One region of the Lacrimispora brassicae genome, then DNA from elsewhere that is predicted to be linked to it. Evidence: riboswitches for the same ligand, from Rfam matches in the RefSeq annotation. Region 1 holds a riboswitch; each other region holds the start of a gene.

Evidence for each region. Region 1 has a riboswitch for thiamine pyrophosphate ahead of thiC (phosphomethylpyrimidine synthase ThiC). Riboswitches for the same ligand answer to the same signal wherever they lie in the genome.
Region 2: another riboswitch for thiamine pyrophosphate. It lies ahead of ACYVD3_RS10610 (thiamine-binding protein); the one in region 1 lies ahead of thiC (phosphomethylpyrimidine synthase ThiC).
Region 3: another riboswitch for thiamine pyrophosphate. It lies ahead of thiT (energy-coupled thiamine transporter ThiT); the one in region 1 lies ahead of thiC (phosphomethylpyrimidine synthase ThiC).

The regions. Positions count from the first base shown of each region.
Region 1 covers NZ_BRYH01000025.1:117,880-122,955, reverse strand. The annotation lists gene ACYVD3_RS12580 (phosphoribosylanthranilate isomerase) at 1-162, shown strand, start outside; gene trpB (tryptophan synthase subunit beta) at 108-1,292, shown strand; gene trpA (tryptophan synthase subunit alpha) at 1,285-2,058, shown strand; TPP riboswitch at 2,111-2,217, shown strand; gene thiC (phosphomethylpyrimidine synthase ThiC) at 2,346-3,653, shown strand; gene thiW (energy coupling factor transporter S component ThiW) at 3,817-4,371, shown strand; gene thiM (hydroxyethylthiazole kinase) at 4,384-5,076, shown strand, end outside.
Region 2 covers NZ_BRYH01000023.1:54,729-59,804, forward strand. The annotation lists gene ACYVD3_RS10595 (ABC transporter ATP-binding protein) at 75-818, opposite strand; gene ACYVD3_RS10600 (ABC transporter substrate-binding protein) at 925-1,938, opposite strand; gene ACYVD3_RS10605 (ABC transporter permease) at 2,297-3,055, opposite strand; gene ACYVD3_RS10610 (thiamine-binding protein) at 3,024-3,320, opposite strand; TPP riboswitch at 3,478-3,589, opposite strand; gene ACYVD3_RS10615 (heavy metal translocating P-type ATPase) at 3,635-5,076, opposite strand, start outside.
Region 3 covers NZ_BRYH01000034.1:98,794-103,869, reverse strand. The annotation lists gene ACYVD3_RS16840 (GNAT family N-acetyltransferase) at 1-200, opposite strand, end outside; gene ACYVD3_RS16835 (response regulator transcription factor) at 411-1,112, opposite strand; gene ACYVD3_RS16830 (helix-hairpin-helix domain-containing protein) at 1,136-1,891, opposite strand; gene ACYVD3_RS16825 (DMT family transporter) at 1,994-2,419, opposite strand; TPP riboswitch at 2,708-2,806, shown strand; gene thiT (energy-coupled thiamine transporter ThiT) at 2,833-3,504, shown strand; gene ACYVD3_RS16815 (bifunctional 5,10-methylenetetrahydrofolate dehydrogenase/5,10-methenyltetrahydrofolate cyclohydrolase) at 3,571-4,407, opposite strand; gene ACYVD3_RS16810 (cyclodeaminase/cyclohydrolase family protein) at 4,425-5,054, opposite strand.

The DNA.
Region 1 (5,076 bases):
AAAACAGAGGCCTTTTGCCTGGATTTAAGCAGTTCCGTAGAAACGGAGGGCAAAAAGGACCTGTCAAAAATAAAAACAATCATACAAACAGTAAGGAGTGAACAGCCATGTCAAAAGGAAAATTTGGACAGCACGGCGGACAGTTTGTCCCCGAAACGCTGATGAATGCAGTAAATGAACTGGAAGAAGCTTATGAGAAGTACAGTCATGACCAGGAGTTTTTCGCAGAACTTCAGGACCTTCACAAAAAATATACGGGAAGGCCTTCCCTGCTCTACTATGCAGAGCGGATGACAAAGGACTTAGGCGGAGCGAAAATCTATTTAAAGCGGGAGGATCTAAACCACACCGGCTCCCACAAGATCAACAATGCCCTGGGTCAGGTCCTTCTTGCAAAAAGGATGGGAAAGACCCGTGTCATCGCTGAAACAGGGGCCGGGCAGCACGGGGTTGCCACCGCTACCGCCGCCGCTCTCATGGGAATGGACTGCGAGGTTTTTATGGGAAAAGAGGATACGGACCGTCAGGCCTTAAATGTATTCCGCATGGAGCTTTTAGGCACAAAGGTCCACGCCGTTACAAGCGGTACCCAGACCTTAAAGGATGCAGTCAATGAGACCATGAGGGAATGGACCAGCCGGGTGGCTGACACCCATTATGTCTTAGGCTCTGTCATGGGCCCTCACCCCTTTCCCACCATTGTAAGGGATTTTCAGAGCATCATCGGCAAGGAGGTCCGCACACAGTTAATGGCGGCGGAAGGAAAGCTTCCTGACCTGGTGATCGCCTGTGTGGGCGGGGGCAGCAATGCCATGGGAATCTTCCATGAATTTGTAAACGAGCCTTCCGTAAAGCTGGTTGGCTGCGAAGCCGCAGGACACGGCATTGAAACAGAAAAGCATGCGGCCACCATTTCCACCGGCTCCCTTGGAATCTTCCACGGGATGAAATCCTATTTCTGCCAGGATGAATACGGCCAGATCGCCCCTGTTTTCTCCATTTCCGCAGGACTTGACTATCCGGGCATAGGCCCGGAGCACGCGGATCTTCACGACTCAGGAAGAGCCGCCTACGTCCCAATTACGGACCAGGAGTCCGTGGAAGCCTTTGAATACTTATCCCGTCTGGAAGGGATCATTCCTGCCATTGAAAGCGCCCATGCAGTGGCATATGCCAGAAAGATCGCTCCTTCCATGGGAAAGGATGAGATCATTGTCATTAATTTATCAGGGCGGGGCGACAAGGATGTGGCCGCCATTGCCCGTTACAAGGGGGTTGAAATCTATGAGTAGAATAAGCGAAGTATTTTCTAAGGGAAAAGCATTTATCCCATTTATTACGGCCGGGGATCCTGACCTTGCCACCACGGAAGAACTGGTTCCAGCCATGGCCGAAGCCGGAGCGGATTTGATCGAGCTGGGAATCCCTTTTTCAGACCCAATCGCAGAGGGAATCGTGATCCAGGAGGCCGATATGCGGGCTCTGGAGTCAGGAGTTACCACGGATAAGCTTTTCGATTCCGTAAAACGGATACGGAAAAAAACCGATGTTCCTCTGGCTTTTATGACTTATATCAATCCAGTATTTGTGTATGGAAGCGAACGGTTTTTAAAAAATGCGGCGGAATGCGGCATTGATGCTCTGATCGTGCCGGATATGCCTTTTGAAGAACGGGAGGAGCTGCTGCCCTTTTGCAGGAAATACGGGATCGAACTGATTTCCCTGATCGCCCCTACTTCCAAGGAACGCATACGGGCCATTGCATCAGGATCGGAAGGATTTATCTACTGCGTTTCTTCCATGGGCGTGACCGGAGTGAGATCGGAAATCAACACCAACATTGGGGAAATGGTTTCCCTGGTAAAGGAGACAAAGGATATTCCCTGCGCCATCGGCTTTGGTATCTCCACGCCGGAGCAGGCAAGGGAAATGGGCAAAAACGCAGACGGCGTCATTGTTGGCAGCGCCATCGTGAAGATCGCCGCAAAGTATGGAAAGGAATGCGTAGGGCCTGTCTGCGATTATGTAAGAGAAATGAAGGCGGCCATTTCCGGCTGACAGCCGGTCTGGGATGTTTTCCTTGACAAGAATAAAACAGAATGCTACACTAATGACCACAAGAGGGAGCTCGTAGGCGGGCTGAGAGGAAGTAATCAACTTCGACCTTTATAACCTGATTTGGGTAATGCCAACGTAGGGATTCATACGGGACAATTGTATTTTCCGAGCCTATACCTGTTGGTATGGGCTCTTTTTGCGTGAGCAATAAGCCGGACGAGTATGCCTGCATATTCATCCGGCGAATTCCCTTACAATCCCTCCGTTAATCAAAAGGAGGAACAAAGATGAATTACACCACACAAATGGATGCTGCAAGAAAAGGCATTCTCACAAAGGAACTGATGGCAGTCGCCGGGAAGGAACAATGGGAGCCGGAAAAGCTTCGGGAGCTGGTGGCCCAGGGAAAAGTCGCCATTCCTGCCAACAAGAACCACACCTGTTTAAAACCCAGCGGGATCGGATCCATGCTGAGGACAAAGATCAACGTGAACCTTGGAACCTCCAGGGATTTGAATGACTTGGAAATGGAGCTTCAAAAGGTAAAGGACGCAGTCCTCATGGGGGCGGAATCCATTATGGACCTAAGCTCCTTTGGAGATACCCGGAAATTCCGCAAAAAGCTGACCGGGGAATGTCCGGCTATCATCGGTACGGTACCTATCTATGATGCCGTGGTTTATTACCACAAGCCCCTTCGGGAAATCACTGCCAAAGAATGGATCCGGATCGTGGAAATGCACGCGGAAGACGGGGTGGATTTCATGACCATTCACGTGGGGATCAACAGGCAGACTGCCAGAAGGTTTAAGGAAGCAAAACGGCTGACCAACATCGTTTCAAGGGGAGGGTCTATCATCTTTGCCTGGATGGAGATGACCGGGGAGGAAAATCCATTTTATGAGCATTACGACCGCATTCTGGAAATCTGTCAGAAGCATGATGTGACCTTAAGCCTTGGAGATGCCTGCCGGCCGGGATGTATTGAGGACGCATCCGATATATCCCAGGTGGAGGAACTGGTGACCCTTGGGGAGCTGACAAGGAGAGCCTGGGAAAAGGATGTGCAGGTAATCATTGAAGGCCCCGGCCACATGCCTCTGGACCAGATTGCTGCCAATATGAAAATCCAGCAGACGATCTGCAAGGGAGCACCTTTTTACGTTCTGGGGCCTCTTGTCACAGATATTGCACCGGGTTATGACCATATCACTGCAGCTATCGGAGGAGCCATAGCTGCTGCCGCCGGAGCGGCCTTTCTCTGCTATGTGACTCCTGCGGAGCATTTGAAGCTGCCGGATGAGTCAGACGTAAAGGAAGGGATCATTGCTGCCCGGATCGCTGCCCATGCGGCTGATATTGCAAAGGGAATCAGAGGAGCCAGGGAATGGGATCATAAGATGAGCGACGCCAGAAAACGGCTGGATTGGGAAACCATGTTCCAGCTTGCCATTGACCCGGAAAAAGCCAGACGCTACCGGGCCATGTCAAAACCGGAAAAAGAAGATACCTGCTCCATGTGCGGCAATTTCTGTGCTATGAAAAATATGAACCGGATTCTTGACGGGGAGACCGTAAATATTTTTGATGAATGACATAGCTTATCCAAACTTGCAAGGCAAGTGAAGATAAAAGGGGCGTTCTTTTGCCAAGCGGATATTCGCAATGACCAAGGGTCACAGCGCACCCTGTACCATCGGGTGGACCCTCCGCTTTGCTGCCTGATTTGCTTAAATTACATAAACAGGAGGAATTTTCATGAATGATCGAATACCATCAACAGTTTACACCAGTTCTTCTGCAGGTTCAAAAGTGCGGGTGAAAAAGCTGGTGATCAGCGGAATGCTGACAGCTCTTACCGTAGCCCTCTCCGGCTTTTCCATCCCGGTGGGAGCGTCCAAATGCTTTCCGGTACAGCATCTGGCAAATGTTCTGGCGGGAGTGTTTTTAGGGCCTGTATACGGCGTTTCCATGGCTTTCTGTACTTCTCTCATACGGAATCTCATGGGAACCGGAAGCCTTCTGGCCTTTCCGGGAAGCATGGCGGGCGCATTTCTCGGAGCTTATCTGTTTCAAAAAACCGGAAAGCTTTTGCCTGCCTATCTTGGAGAAGTGATTGGCACAGGGCTTATCGGCGGGCTGCTCTGCTATCCGGTGGCCGTGTTACTCATGGGAAAAGAGGTGGCTGTATTTTTCTTTGTGGTGCCATTTCTTATGAGCACCCTGGCAGGAACCATACTGGCAGCCAGCCTGCTGGCAATGCTGCGCCGTCTTGGCCTGTTTTCCTATTTTGAACGGCTCATCAATGAATAGGAGGAACAGAATGTGGACTTAAAAATCAATGAATCCCTGACCGGGCTGGTCAGAAAAAAACGGCCTGTCATCCACTGTATCACCAATTATGTTACTGCCAACGATGTGGCAAATATCATTCTGGCCTGCGGCGGCTCCCCCATTATGGCGGACCACCCGGAAGAGGTTTCGGAAATAACTGCCTTATCAAGCGCCCTTCTTTTAAACATGGGAACCCCGAAAGAGAATGCAATGGCCGCAATGGAAAAAGCCGGGCTGGAAGCAAACCGGTTAAACCTCCCCGTCATCTTTGACCCGGTAGGAATCGGCGCCTCCCGTTACCGGACCGAAACAGCCCTTTCGATTTTAAGGAACATAAAAGCAACCGTTATCAGGGGAAACGCCTCAGAGCTTCGGGTCCTGTTAAAGGAACTGACCGGGAAAGACATGCAAAGGGAAAACGGCTCCGTTACCTCTCCCCGGGGAGTTGACGCTTCCTTTGCTGATGAAATAAGGGAAGAAACCCTGGAATCGCTTAGGGAAACAGCCAGAGCATTAAGCGCTGCATCCGGTGCTGTGACCGTCATGACAGGGGCCATTGATATTATTTCAGACGGAAAGGAAACCTGGCTTATGAGGAACGGCTGTCCCCAAATGGCCCGCATCACCGGAAGCGGCTGCATGCTGGACGGCATGATTGCCGCCTATTGTGCAGCCGCCGGGCCT
Region 2 (5,076 bases), on a different contig from region 1:
CAGGTATATCAAGAAGCTTCCTATCGCAGAACAAAACACGATCTATAGAAAGCATCCTTTCAGCCAGGTGCTGATCATATCCCTTCTAAATGCTTTAAAATCTCCCTCTTATATTCCAGAAATTCCTTTGAAATGTTAAAATCCTTTTCCCGCGGTTTTGATTCCTTTATGATGATTTCCTTTGTAATCCTGCCGGGAGATCCGGTCAGCATACAGACGCGGTCTGATAAAAGAATGGCTTCGTCAATGTCATGAGTGATAAAAAGAGTGGATAGATGAATGTCATCCATCACCTTTAAATACCATTCATGCACCCCTCGCTTGGTCATCATGTCAAGAGCGGAAAAGGGCTCATCAAGAAGAGCGATGCGATTTGAAAACAGATACGTCCTTAAAAGGGCTGCCCTCTGCCTCATACCGCCGGATAGCTGGGAAGGGTACTGTTTCTCCGTCCCCTCCAGGCCAAACATCTTAAAATATTCTCCCGCCTTTTTTCTGGCCTCTATTTTTTTCATGCCCTTAATAAGAAGAGGAAGGGCCACGTTATCCACGATGGTGCGGTAAGGCAGCAAAAGGTCCTTCTGCAGCATATAGCTGACAAGTCCCGGCTTTCCGGTGATCTCTTCTCCATCCAGATACACATGCCCCTCATCGGGCAGGGAAAGACCGGCAATGATGTGAAACAGGGTGGTTTTCCCCCCTCCGCTGACCCCCAGAAGGGATACCAGCTCCCCTTCCTTGAGCTCTAAGGATACTCCTTTTAAAACGGTCTTACTATCAAAGGATTTTGTTATGCCTTCCGCCTTTAACTGTGCCATGGGCCCTCCTGAAAGTTTTATTTCTGCAAGCAATAAGCCGGATGCAGGAATGAATCCATTACTGCATCTGGCCAATGGAAGCCGCAAAGGTCAAATCTCCTGCAGCTTACTGGGGCAGATAATCGTTTGTAAATCCGGTATTTTCCGGAAGCTGAGGATTTGAAAGGCCATTTTCATTCAGCCAGCCATAAAATCCGTTCCACCGGTCCGGGTCAATGTACCCCCATACATCCACGTCAGCCTGATACTTGTCCGCCAGATATTTCTGACTTTCCATCACCAGCTTTTCATCAAGCTCCGGCGCAGCCTTAAGTAAGATGCCGGCTGCTTCTTCCGGATCCTTTTGCGCGTCCTCATATCCTTTGCTTAAAGCGCTTAAAAAGGCCCTGGCAGTCTCCGGCTCTTCCTTTAGAAATTCATTTCCGGCTATAACCACCGGCGTATAATAATCAAACACCGGATTCAAATCTGCAAACTCAAAGTAATCCGTATCAAGGCCTTCCACTTCCATCTTTACGCCAGCCCATGCATAAAAGATCCATATGGCATCCACTGTTTTTGACTTTAACGCGGATACTTCATCTGTAACTGTGCTTGGAACCAACTGTACCTTGGAAAAGTCTCCTCCGTCAGCCTCTACCACGTCCTTGATCATAGCTTTTTCCACAGGAAGGTCCCAGGTGGCGTATTTCTTTCCTTCCATTCCTTTTGGAGATTCCATGCCCTCTCCTTTTCTGGAAATAATGCCGGAGGTGTTATGCTGGATAACCGCTGCCACTGCTGTAATGGGAAGGGAATTTTCCCCTACCAGAGCCGGAGCCATGGAGTCCTGGAAGGACATGCCAAACTGGGCTTTTCCTGAGGCCACCAACACCTCAGCCCCATCCTCTGGCGGCTGGACGATCTCCACCTCAAGTCCAGCTTCTTTAAAGTATCCTTTTTCCTCCGCCACATAAAGCCCGGTATGATTGGTATTGGGAGTCCAATCCAGAACAAAGGTCACCTTTTTCAAATTCGGTGTTTTTTCATTCACCGCCTGTTTTCCCTTTCCTGCACAGGCAGTAAGGGATGCGGCCAAGATTGCCGCCATAAAAATTATTAAACCTGTTTTTTTCACCATTTCCTCTTTCTCGCCCATGTTATTTGGGCATAAAGGTATACCCGCAGGGCATAAAGGATCCCTGGAAGGGGCTTCCTCCAATATTGTTGTATCACTGATTTGTATCCTAATGAATCAAACGAATATGCCCGCTTATCCAGCTTATTTATAAACCCATGGTCAAGCGGATATTCGCGATCCGCTCCGCTGCTTGCTCACAGCGCGCCCCGCTTCACCGGGCATAACCGAATAGCAGCTATGGCTGCTTGTCAAGTGGAGCTTGTACTCCACCTGACATAAGCAAGTCCTCACCACCACTTAATACTTTTCCATTTAAAGCAGTGGGACTTACTTGATTCGGTTAAAAAACGTTTTTCGTTCAATCTTCCCATGGCATGCATTTCTTTGAAAGCATGTCCACGCCTTTCATGAGAAGAAGACTGACAGCGGATATAAGAAATATGACTGCAAACATTTTATCAAAGGCAAAAGATTTTTTCACCCTGGTCATATAAACCCCCAGTCCGCCAAAGCCTCCCAGCCATTCGGAGATGACCGCTCCCACCACCGCGTAGGAGACGGATATCCTGAGGCTGGCAAAAAACTGCCCCATGGCTCCGGGAAGCTTGATGTAGCGGAATATTTTCATTTTTCCCGCCCCCATGGATCTTAAAAGGTTCACTGCATCGGGACTTACCGACTTAAACCCCGTAAGCAGGCCCATGGTAATGGGGAAAAAGGTGGTCAGCACGATCAGGATCACCTTGGGAGCCGTTCCATAGCCGAACCACAGCACCAGAAGAGGTGCAATGGCCACTGTGGGAACGGTCTGGGTCAGGACGATCAGGGGATAAAAGGCCTGGTAAAGTCCGGTAAAATGATCCATGATCACGGCGATCACAAAGCCGGTCCCCACTCCCAGAAACAGTCCTAAAAACGCCTCAAGAAGGGTGATTCCCCCATGGAAGGCCAGAACAGGAAATTCCGTTATAAAGGCTCTTCCAACGCTTATGGGAGAAGGAAGGAGATAACCGTCCACAAGGCCAAATGCCGTGATCCCCTGCCACAGGATCAAAAGCCCAAGAACCGCTGACCAGGACCAAAGCTTACTTGTGATGCTTTGATACTTTCTTTTCAATCGTCAGCACCTCTCCTTCCGGCCGGTAGGTGACTTTGATGTAAGCGGCAACAGAGGGAGCCCCTGCCTTGATGGCAATGTGCTGACATTCCTTAACAATGTCCATCAGCTCATCATAATCCCCTTCAATGGCAGTTTCAAAAGGCCCTACATAATAGTTTAGTCCGGTATTCCTGATATAATCGATCACCTGGTCAACGATGCGGATCAGCTCCTCATCATTCTTTGCCTCCGGCAGTGTCTGGATCGCTACGCTTGCGTTCATGTCTTTTCTCTCCTTTTTGTGTGATGGTATAAACTAAGGAAAACCTACTTTGCGGTTTTTTCTTAGTTATGGCGGCATTCACCGAATGAATATGCAGGCATATTTACCCGGCTCATTGGTTGCGCAAAAAACCCGCCCGGATATCCGGGCGGGTGAACAGGCTTAGCCTGAAAGCTTCCTACGCTGGCATTATCCAGATCAGGTTACAGGGTTTAAGGCAATTCTGCTTTATCTCAGCCGGACTTTCTCCAGCACCCCTTTGAGTTTTCATTGCAAGTATACATCAGGGAGACGGGAATGTCAATCCCGGCTTCCTAGGACAGCAGATTCTGCATGCTGCTGAGGCTGATCCCCAGGGTGGACGTATTATGAAGCAGCGCCGAGACCGTGGGAGACATGACCCCTCCGGCTCCCAGAAGGATAAGGACCGTATTAAAGCCAACAATGCTCCGGTAATTTTTATGGATCCGCTTCATCAGGCTGTCGCTTAACAGCTTCAGGGTAACGATTTCATAAAGATTGTCCGCCGCAATGGTAATATCCGCAATCTCCCTGGCGATCTCTGCGCCGTCACTGACGGCGATCCCCACATCAGCCGCGGAAAGGGCAGGTGAATCGTTGATCCCGTCCCCCACCATAATGACCACATTCCCTGACGCCTTTTCCCTCTCTATAAAACGGGCTTTTTCCTCAGGCAGTACCTCCGAATAATATTCATCTACCCCTACTTTGGCGGCAACCGCCGCTGCAGTCCGTTCGCTGTCTCCTGTCATCATAACCGTTTTACGGATTCCTGCCTTTTTAAGGGAATTCACCACTGCCGCAGCTTCTTCCCGAAGGGGATCTTCAATGCAGATCACGGCCGAAAGCTTCTGGTCCACGGCAAGGTAAAGGTGGGAACAATCCGGCGGCAGGCTTTCGAATTTCTCCCGGTAAGCATCTTCCACCTTGCAGCCTTCATCCTCAAAGATAAAATGATAGCTTCCGATGACCACTTTCCTGTTGTTTATGGACGAGGCAATGCCGTGAGCCACAATGTATTCCACCTTGGAGTGCATTTCCTCGTGCTCCAGCCCCTGGTTGTTGGCCGCCGTCACCACTGCCTTTGCCATGGAGTGAGGGAAATGCTCTTCCAGGCAGGCTGCAATGCGAAGCATTTCTTCCGGCCTCTCTTCTCCAAAGGTCACCACTTCCTCTACTGTTGGCCTTGCCTTTGTAAGAGTTCCTGTCTTGTCAAAGACAATGGTCACAGCCTCTGACACTGCCTCTAAATATTTGCCTCCCTTAACGGTTATGTGGTACATGCCCGCCTCCCTTATGGCAGAAAGGACGGAAATGGGCATGGCAAGCTTTAATGCACAGGAAAAGTCCACCATCAGCACGGAAAGGGCCCGCGTCACATTACCGGTAAACAGCCAGGTAAGGCCCGTACCCATAAGGGTATAGGGCACCAGCTTATCAGCCAGATGGCTGGCCTTGCTTTCCATAGAAGATTTCAGCTTTTCCGATTCCTCGATCATGGTAACGATCTTTTCAAACCGGGTGGAACCGGAAACTTCCCGGACCTTGATGGTCAGTTCTCCTTCCTCCACCACTGTCCCGGCATACACATATCCGCCTGCTTCCTTTTTCACTGGAAGGGCTTCTCCCGTCAAAGACGCCTGATTTACCATGGCTTCTCCGGAAACGACGGCCCCGTCAAAGGGGATGACATTTCCCAGGTGCACCACCACCTCATCCCCAGGTTCAACGGAGG
Region 3 (5,076 bases), on a different contig from region 1:
CCGTCTGTGGCACATCCATTAATAAAACCGATGATCGTCCCATCAGAAAGCTCTGCTACAAAAAAGCTTTCCGGAAAATGATTGATCCTCTGTTCAAAGGTTTCCCGCCCTGCGGCCTCTTCCGGCGGAAAGCAAAGGGCCTCCACCTTTGCCACCCGGTCTAAATCTTCTTTTCTCACTCTTCTGATACTGTAATCCATCCCATCGTTTCTCCGTCTTCATAATTGCCCTGGTCCAGGGCTTTTTCTTTCCCAAAATTTAAAGAAAAGGCGGATCTCCCCGGTATCCCGTTGGAAATCCTCCTCTTTCTTTTTCTAGACGCGAAGGTTAAATCCCCCGCAGCAAACTGCAGGGGATTTGACCCTTGCAGCATTGGCCGGATTCAGGAATGCAACCATTCCTGACCTGACTCATTGCTTGCAGAAATAATATCCCACGCCCCACTTGGTATGCACATATTTAGGGTCGCTGGGACTTGGTTCGATCTTCTCCCGCAGACGCCTTACATGAACGTCTACGGTACGGACATCTCCCGTATCCATAGCTTTATTTCCCCATACGTAAGTAAGAAGCTGTTCCCTGCTGTAAACCTTACCCGGATTGCAGGTAAGAAGCTCCAAAAGGTCAAACTCCTTTGCCGTCAAATTGATCTCTTTCTCAGCAATAAACACTCTTCTGCTGTCCCGGTCCAGCTTTAAATCGCCGGCTATCACCACCTGGCTGTCATCCTGGCCGTCACGCTTGTTCTTTTTGGCATTCCGGCGCATGATGGCCTTGATCCTGGCCTTTACCTCAAGGATGTTAAAGGGTTTTGTGATATAATCGTCGGCACCGTATTCCAGGCCCAGGATCTTATCCATATCATTGCCCTTAGCTGTCAGCATGATGATGGGCATCTCGGAAAATTCCCGGATGGCCTGACACACTTCATACCCGTCATATTTGGGAAGCATGACATCCAAAAGGACTACATCATACTCTTTCTGCTTTGCCAGATTAATGGCTTCCTCCCCGTCATAGGCACAGTCCACATCCATACCGTCCTGTTCCAAACTGAATCTCATTCCCTTTACGATGAGTTTTTCATCGTCCACTACTAAAACCCTTGCCATACTACACCTCTGTTCCTCTATATTTAAACCGTTATGTCTTCTTTAATTTTTTGAAACGCTGCATCTTTGATTCCGGATATCTTCATAATATCCTCGATTTTCTGAAATCCGCCCCGGCTCTCCCGATATTTAAGAATATCGTTGGCCTTGGCTTCTCCGATTCCCCGCAGGGTCATCAGTTCCTCTTTGGTGGCCGTATTTAAATTCACTTTGGTTTTCTGCGCCTTTGATGAAGCCTCCGCCGGCAAAGAAAGTTCTCCCCTGGCTTTGGCCGCCTCCGCCTCTTCTTTATTGAGAACCAGGATCTTCATGCCATCCGTAACCCGCTCCGCCATATTTAAATATTCTGCCCCAGCCTGGTCTGTGAATCCGCCTGCTTTCTCAATTGCCTGAAAGACCCGGCTTCCTTCTTGAAGCTCATAAACACCGGGAGAAACAACTTCTCCGCAGATATGTACGTAGAAAGGCAGGACTGTTTCCTCTCCTGCACTTCCTAAGCTGCCCTCCGCCGCCTCTAAAGCCAACCGGCCGGTTCCGTCGGAAACTGACTCGGTACCCCCTGCTGCCTGACCCCCGGCTCCTGTTGGACCGCTGTCTCCCGGCCTGCCGTCGCCTTCTGCCTGAATTCCGGTATCCTTCTCTCCGGAAGGAAAAGCCAATGACTCTGACAGAGACATCCCAGACCTACTGTCCTCCTGGCTTCTGTTGAGGCCATAACACAGACCCGCCGCCAAAACACACAGGGCCATAAGGGCGATTTTAACTTTCTGGTATTTCATGATATCCCTCCTCTTACAAAAATCTCCAAAAAAGGATACCATCTTCAGCCTATATTACTATTCTACCTAAAGAAATAGGTAAATACAAGCACTATTTCCAAATTAATTAAATATCATGATTCCGATGATGGCAACAACTGCGCCGATCAGTTTTTTCCATTCGAATCCCACCTTTTCAACGCCAAATAAGCCGAACAGCTCCACAGCATAGGCCACAATGATCTGGGAAACTACAATGATCAGGGCTGCTTTGGCCGGACCCAGGGCCGACATACTCCTTACCACCGTATAGGTAATGAAAGCGCCCATAATACCTCCCAGCAGCAGGTATTTGGGCTGTACGTCAAAAAGGCTGGAAATGTTCTCCCTGCCGGTAAAATACCACAGAATGATGCAGGTCAAAAAGGCTGTAAGCTGCACCCAGCCTGTTGATACCCACATACTGGACTGCTTTGTCACTCCCGTATTAAAAACCCCTTGAATGCTCATAAGCGCCCCGGATATAAGAGCTATAATAAAGCCTGTCATTAAAGCAACCTCCGTATCTCCAATTTGTATATAATGAATCAACTGGATATGCAGGCATATCCCCTTGATTCACAAGCTCTCAGGCTTGAAAGATGTTTTTCTTTCAACCTCACTTCTTTAACTAGGTTGTGCTTTATTTGCATTTTTATACTGAATTTACAATTTGATTACAGTTCATCCATTCAGAAACATATGCCTTTCAGAAATAAATTCTATCCGCAAATGATGAATGGCATGGCTTGACAAGCCTTAAGATTTGCGCTATACTCACAGCAAAATTATATAAATCACGCACGCTAGGGGAGCCTTTGGCTGAGATTGGTAGAAACCGAACCCTCACTACTTGAACCGGATAATGCCGGCGTAAGGAAGCAACAGTAGTCCCCTCCTGCGCACATAAAGGAGGATTTTTTATGTCATTTTTTCTAACTTACTCTGTGGAAAATGAAGCGTATTTATTAAGGCCGGCCGGATATGTGCTGGTGATCGTTCTGTTTGCCGCAATTCTTTTCACCCTGCATCTTCTGGGCAGAGCCGCTTCCAAATCCCAAAAACTGCAGACCCGCCAGCTTGTTTACTGCTCAGGCGCCATGGCTCTGGCAATGGTAACTTCCTTTATCAAATTTGCCTCCCTTCCTTTTGGAGGTTCCATCACCCTGTTTTCCATGCTGTTCATCTGCCTGATCGGCTATGTTTACGGTGTAAAAGCCGGGATCATGACCGGCGTTGCCTACGGGATTTTACAGTTTATCACAGAACCTTATATATATGCTCCTCTCCAGGTTCTCCTTGACTATCCCTTAGCCTTCGGCGCTTTGGGGCTTTCAGGGCTGTTCAGCAATAAAAAACACGGCCTTGTAACCGGTTATGTGGCAGGTGTCCTAGGCCGTTACCTGTGCCATGTGGTTTCCGGCTATATATTCTTTGCTTCCTATACGCCGGAAGGCATGAACCCAGTGGTTTATACTCTGGGTTATAATGCCACCTATATCCTGCCGGAACTGATCGTAACCGTTGTGATCCTGTATCTCCCTCCCGTACTGGGAGCCATTGGGCAGGTGAAGCGGCAGGCCGTAAACAGGTAATCAAAAAAGAACCATTGCTCCATAGATGGTCAATCTATTTTGCAATGGCCTCCCAGTTTTCATATTTTATTTTTTAAGGGTTGCCAGTACCAGATGTCTTGCCAGCACAGCCGTTGTTACCGCTCCCACACCTCCTGGTACCGGAGTTGCCATGGATGCAGTCCCTTCTAAAGAATCAAAATCCACATCTCCGCAAAGCTTTCCGTTTTCATCCACATTAATTCCCACGTCAACCACCACAGCATCCTTTCCCACATAAGAGGCATCCACCATTCTGGCTCGCCCGGCGGCAGCCACAAGGATCTGGGCATTTTTACAGGTTTCCTTTAAATTTTCCGTGCGGGTGTGGCAGATAGTGACCGTTGCATTTTCCTTTAGCATCAGCATGGATAAGGGGCGTCCCACGACCATGCTTCTGCCCACAATGGCCACCCGCTTTCCGGTGAGAGATATATCACTGGCCTTTAGGACCTCCACCACTGCCTCTGCCGTACATGGTGCAAATCCCGTATCGTCTCCGGCAAATACTTTGGCAATATTTTCGGGAGATATGCCATCTAAATCCTTTTCCGGATAGATCATATGCTCGATGTCTTTTTCCCTTATCTGCTTTGGCAGAGGGCGCAGGAGAAGGATGCCGTCAATATCCGGATCATCATTGATTTTTGCAAACTCTTCCTTAAACGCTTTATCGGTTATATCCTGGGGAAACGCAAAGCTTTCCCCTTGCAGGCCAAAGCTTTCCATTTTCTTTAAAGCTCCCCGTTCATAGGATAAGTCGTCAGGCCGTTCTCCCACCCGCACAATGGCAAGCTTGGGAGTCTTTCCTTTCCAGCCGGTCAAAAGACCTTCCACCTGTTCTTTGATTTTTGCAGACACGGCTGCTCCCTTTAAGATTATCACGTCTGTTCTCCTCCTTATTATGCCTTTAATGCAGCTTCCACTCCTGCATAAATGGCGTCAGCCTTTCTGATCCCGTCCTCTGCCAGCTTATCTGCCTGGGCCTGAAGCTGTCCTGCCTTTTCCCGCTGCTTCATGGATTTTGTATTGATAGAAACATTCATCTTTGCTCCTAACAGGGCGGAACGGACGAACTGCACCCCAACACCCACATCACTGACAGCCAGGCGGCTTCCCTTTTCTGCCAGAACCTCCATGATATCAAGGGTTTCAAGGGCCCGCTCCATAACCATGAGAGGAACCAGGGTAGCGCCTAATAGATGCGTTTCCAGTACTTCGTCTTTATGCTTTTTTTCTTCCTCCGTACCGGACGGAAGGCCATATGCTGCCGCCAAGGGGACAAATACAACTTCATCTTCATCTGCAAGCCTTAAAAATTCGCTTTTTAAAACTTCCAGCTTTTCAAGGAATGACTGCATTTCTTCTTCCACATCGGCATACCGCTTCTTGCCAAGGGTTAAGTTCACCACCATTTCTCCCAAAGCCGCTCCCATGGCGCCGCCAAGACCCGCCGCTCCGCCGCCGCCCGGCGTTGGGCTTTTTGAGGATAATTTTTCAAGGAATGTGTCAATTGTAAAGTCTTGTACCATAACTATTGATCCGCCTTTCCAA